Regions from separate parts of the Arthrobacter sp. 10N43 genome, predicted to be linked through region 2. Evidence: riboswitches for the same ligand, from Rfam matches in the RefSeq annotation. Region 2 holds a riboswitch; the other holds the start of a gene.
The links. A riboswitch is a leader RNA that binds a small molecule or an ion and turns the genes downstream of it on or off. The one in region 2 is predicted to bind glycine.
Positions count from the first base shown of each region.

Region 1: it holds a riboswitch for glycine, as region 2 does, so the genes downstream of both, gcvP (aminomethyl-transferring glycine dehydrogenase) here and gcvP (aminomethyl-transferring glycine dehydrogenase) in region 2, are expected to answer to the same signal.

Region 1 covers NZ_JBFTIA010000015.1:1,121-3,578, reverse strand. Annotated here, with positions in the region: gene AC1DDO_RS19785 (putative hydro-lyase) at 1-371, shown strand, start outside; gene AC1DDO_RS19780 (hypothetical protein) at 368-619, shown strand; glycine riboswitch at 755-852, shown strand; glycine riboswitch at 854-959, shown strand; partial or broken gene gcvP (aminomethyl-transferring glycine dehydrogenase) at 997-2,458, shown strand, end outside.
Region 2 covers NZ_JBFTIA010000019.1:65,185-67,642, forward strand. Annotated here, with positions in the region: gene AC1DDO_RS21635 (MFS transporter) at 1-219, opposite strand, end outside; gene AC1DDO_RS21640 (TetR/AcrR family transcriptional regulator) at 288-827, shown strand; glycine riboswitch at 1,028-1,126, shown strand; glycine riboswitch at 1,128-1,241, shown strand; partial or broken gene gcvP (aminomethyl-transferring glycine dehydrogenase) at 1,281-2,458, shown strand, end outside.

The DNA.
Region 1 (2,458 bases), on a different contig from region 2:
GCACGAACATCGAGTGCACCCCTGCCGGCCGAATCCACGGGCCGATGGTGGTCTCCATGCGCCCGATGCCGCCCGAACTGGTCCAAACGGCCATCAGGGTGACGTCGGAAGTACCTAAGGTTCACGGCAGCCCGGTTCACGTCGGGACGCCCGGGGACCTCGGCATTGCCGACATCAACCTCCCCGACTTCGGCGACGCGGTGGAGATCCGGCCGGGAGAAGTGCCGGTTTTCTGGGCCTGCGGCGTGACGCCGCAGAGCGCAGTGATGGCATCAAGGCCCGCCTTCGCCATCAGCCACGCCCCCGGACACATGTTCATCACTGATGTTCCCGAAAGCACCTACCGGGAACGGACAGGAGCGTCATCGTGAAGAAGAGATTTCCCGTAGCCGAGAAACGGGCACGCAGGATCGTCAAACTCTCAGCGCCGCGGCGGCAAGCCACGGGCACCCACTGCGAACTGACCGGAGTCTGGCAGAGCCCGGCCGGAGCGAGCATCTCGATGCACGAGGGCCAGCTGGACTTCCCGCCGTCGTCCGCTTCCGGCGACTCCGGTGCCGTGCCATACCTCCAAGGCTCGGCATTCGGCCTCCACGAACCTCCCCGGCCGGCGGACTAGTTGGCCTAGCCTCGCGGACGCGGACCGGCTTGCGGTTGTTATCGTCAAACAACGCGTCATACGGACCCACCTCTTGCAACCGGCCCCCGCAACAAGTAACGTGTGAGCCGTGTCACCCACCAGTGGCACAGCTTATGATCTGCGGCGGGAGAGTCCTGCCGGTACGTTCAGCAGGCGCCGTAGGAGCAAATCCTCCCCAGGAATCTCTCAGGCCCACGTACCGCCGCGGCAAGGCAACTCTGGAAAGCAGTCCGGGAAACCGGGCTCACCGACGGTGCAAGTGGCGCCTGCTAACAGCAGGCAACGCGGAAACTCTCAGGTCCAATACAGAGCGGGGAGGAACCCGAATCATCGTGGCACTATGTGCCACCTGAATTATGGAGTTCCTCATGACGATTCAGTCGTCCCCGTCCACGTTCGCAGACCGCCATATCGGTGCGCGCCGCCAAACAGACATCGACACCATGCTCAAGGCCGTCGGCTACGACAGCGTAGACGGCCTCGTAGACAATGCACTCCCCGCTTCCATTCGCCAGGAAAAGCCGCTCAGCCTGGACAGCGCCCTCAGCGAAGTTGAGGTGCTGGCCGAACTGCGCAAGCTGGCTTCCAAGAACAAGACCGCCGTGCAGATGATCGGCCAGGGCTATTACGACACCGTCACGCCGCCGGTCATCCGCCGCAACATCCTCGAGGCCCCCGCCTGGTACACGGCCTACACGCCCTACCAGCCGGAGATCTCCCAGGGCCGGCTCGAGGCACTGCTGAACTTCCAGACCATGGTCCAGGACCTCACCGCGCTGCCGGTCGCCAATGCGTCCCTCCTCGACGAGGCCACCGCCGTCGCCGAAGCCGTGCTCCTGATGCGCAGGGCAAATAAGTCCGCAGGACAGAACGCAGGTGCCCGCGACGGCAAGACCGTCCTCGACGCCGACTGCCTCCCGCAGACCATCGCCATTGTGCGGGGCCGCGCCGACGCATTGGGCTTCGAGGTCGAGGTCGCCGACCTCTCCCAGGGACTGCCCGCCGGCGACATCAACGGCGTCGTCCTGCAGCAGCCGGGCGTTTCCGGCCGGGTGTGGGACCAGTCCGCCGTGATCGCAGAGGCCAAAGGCCGCGGCGCCCTGGTCACCGTGGCAGCGGACCTTCTGGCCCTGACCTTGATCACCCCTCCGGGCGAGCAGGGCGCGGACATCGCCGTCGGCTCCACGCAGCGCCTGGGCGTGCCGCTGTTCTTCGGCGGCCCGCACGCGGCCTACATGGCGGTGCGCGAAGGCATGGAACGCACGCTTCCCGGCCGAATTGTTGGCGTCTCCAAGGACAACGCGGGCGTCCCCGCCTACCGTCTGGCCCTGCAGACCCGTGAGCAGCACATCCGCCGTGAGAAGGCCACCTCCAACATCTGCACCGCCCAGGCGCTGCTGGCCATCGTCTCCTCGATGTACGCCGTCTACCACGGTCCCGAGGGCCTGAAGGCCATCGCCCAGACCGTCCACAACAACGCCCGTGCCCTCGCCGCCACGCTCAAGATCGCTGGCCGGGAACTGGTGGCCGAGGCCTTCTTCGACACTGTCACGGTCCGCGTTCCGGGCAAGGCCCGGAAGGTCATTAACGCTGCCGAGGCCCGCGGCATCAACCTGCGCCTCATCGATGCGGACACAGTTGGCGTGTCAGTCGATGAGACCACGACGGCGGAGGTCCTCTCCGCGGTGGTGGTCGCCTTTGGCGCCGGTCCGGTGGTGGAGGCCAAGGGCTTCGAGCTGCCCGAGGCTGTGCTGCGTTCCTCCGACTACTTGCAGCACCCGGTGTTCAACACCCACCGTTCCGAAACCCAGCTGCTGC
Region 2 (2,458 bases):
CAGGGGGTAGGCGTCGATGATCCACAGCAGTTCGACGCCGGAGGCGTCCAGGCTGCGGGCGATGGCGGGCAGGGCGAACGTCAGGGCGGTGTTGTCCACGGCCACAAGCAGGACAGGGAACATCAGCAGGGCCAGCGCCACCCAGTCGCGCCACGAGGCCCGGGGGCCGGTGGCCGACGCGGTGCTGGTGGTGGTGGCGGTGATCGACGGAATGCTCATGGAACGTAACTATACCGTCTGGACGGTACAGTTAAGAAATGCTCGGCCGGACAGGCATGATGGGAGGCATGCCCAGGAAACCCGTCGCCCGCGAGGCCGTTCTCCACGCCTTCGAATCCCTGCTCATCGAAGTCGGTGAACGCGCCGCGACGCTGGACGCCGTCGCGCGCCGGGCCGGAGTCTCCAAGGGGGGCCTGCTCTACCACTTCCCGACCAAGGAGGCGATGATCGCGGTCCTGCTCGAGCGACTGGACGGGCACCTCGCTGCCGATGTCGCCGCCATGGCTGAGGCCCCCGAGGGTGCGGCGGTGTACTTCATCAAGTCCTCGGTGTGGGCGGACACCCCCATGGACCGGGTGTTCGTCGCGGCCACGAGGCTCGCCGAGGTGGCGCACCAGGAGACCCTCCGCCGCTTCGCCGCCGCCCAGGCGAACTGGCTGGAACTGCTGGCTGCCGACGTCGGGCCCGCCATGGCGAAAGCCGTCCTGTACATGGGGGACGGGCTGTACTTCAACGCCATGCTGGGCCGGGGGCCGGGCGGGCAGCCGCCGGAAGTCAGTGACGACGTCGAGAGCCTCCTGGCCGCCGTCGAGAAGCTGCGCCGCTGACGGCCGCCGAGACCCGCCCGTCGAATACGCCGGAAGCCTGCGACTACGCCGGAACGAAGCGGCGTCCCCGCACGCCTGCGGCGAACTCGCGTGGCCGGACCTGTAACTTGGGGCCGCCGCCGGGAGGGAGTTTGCGGACGCGCGCCCGGCATAGGACAATGAGTGCTGTGACTGTTGTCACCCCAAATTGAATACGCCTTTGATCTGCGGCGGGAGAGTCCTGCAAGTAGGTACAAGCAGGCGCCGTAGGAGCAAATCCTCCCCAGGAATCTCTCAGGCCCATGTACCGCCGCGGCAAGGCATCTCTGGAAAGTAGCAGGTGCGTCCCTAGCGCGCTGTGCTCACCGACGGTGCAAGCGGAGCCCCTCATGTGGGCTGCGCGGAAACTCTCAGGTCCAATACAGAGCGGGGAGGAACCCGAATCAATGTGGCGTACCCTGCGCCGCCTGAGTTATGGAGTTCCTTGTGACTGTTACCCCAGCCTCCACGTCCTTCGTTGACCGGCACATCGGCGCCCGCCGCCAGGCCGACGTCGACGCCATGCTGAAGGCTGTCGGCTACGACACCGTCGACGCCCTGGTGGACACCGCCGTTCCGAAGGACATCCGCCAGGACTCCGACCTCGCGCTCGACGCAGCCCTCAGCGAAGTGGAAGTCCTCGCCGAACTGCGCAAGCTGGCCGCGAAAAACAAGACCGCCGTGCAGATGATCGGGCAGGGCTACTACGACACCCTCACCCCGCCGGTAATCCGCCGCAACATCCTCGAAGCCCCGGCCTGGTACACCGCCTACACGCCCTACCAGCCGGAAATCTCCCAGGGCCGGCTCGAGGCGCTGCTGAACTTCCAGACCATGGTCCAGGACCTCGTCGGGCTGCCGATCGCCAACGCCTCGCTGCTGGACGAAGCCACCGCCGTCGCCGAGGCCGTGCTGATGATGCGCCGCGCGAACAAGAACAAGGCCGCCCACGACGGCAAGACCGTCTTGGACGCCGACTGCCTCCCGCAGACCATCGCGATCGTCAAGGGCCGCGCCGAGGCCCTCGGCTTCGAGGTCGAGGTTGCCGACCTCTCCAGGGGCCTGCCCGAGGGCGTCATCAACGGCGTCGTCCTGCAGCAGCCCGGCGTCTCCGGCCGCGTGTTCGACCACACCGCCGTGATCGCCGAAGCCAAGGAACGCGGCGCCCTCGTCACCGTCGCGGCCGACCTCCTCTCCCTGACCCTCATCACGTCCCCGGGCGAACAGGGCGCCGACATCGCCGTCGGCTCCGCCCAGCGCTTCGGCGTGCCGCTGTTCTTCGGCGGCCCGCACGCGGCCTACATGGCGGTCCAGAAGGGGCTCGAACGCTCCATGCCCGGCCGCCTCGTCGGCGTCTCCAAGGACAACGCGGGCGTCCCCGCCTACCGCCTGGCCCTGCAAACCCGCGAGCAGCACATCCGCCGGGAGAAGGCCACCTCGAACATCTGCACCGCCCAGGCGCTGCTGGCCATCGTGGCATCCTTCTACGCCGTCTACCACGGCCCCGACGGGCTGAAGGCAATCGCCCAGACCGTCCACGGCCACGCCAGGACCATCGCAGCCTCCCTGAAGACCGCCGGCTTCGACGTGCTGCACACCTCCTTCTTCGACAC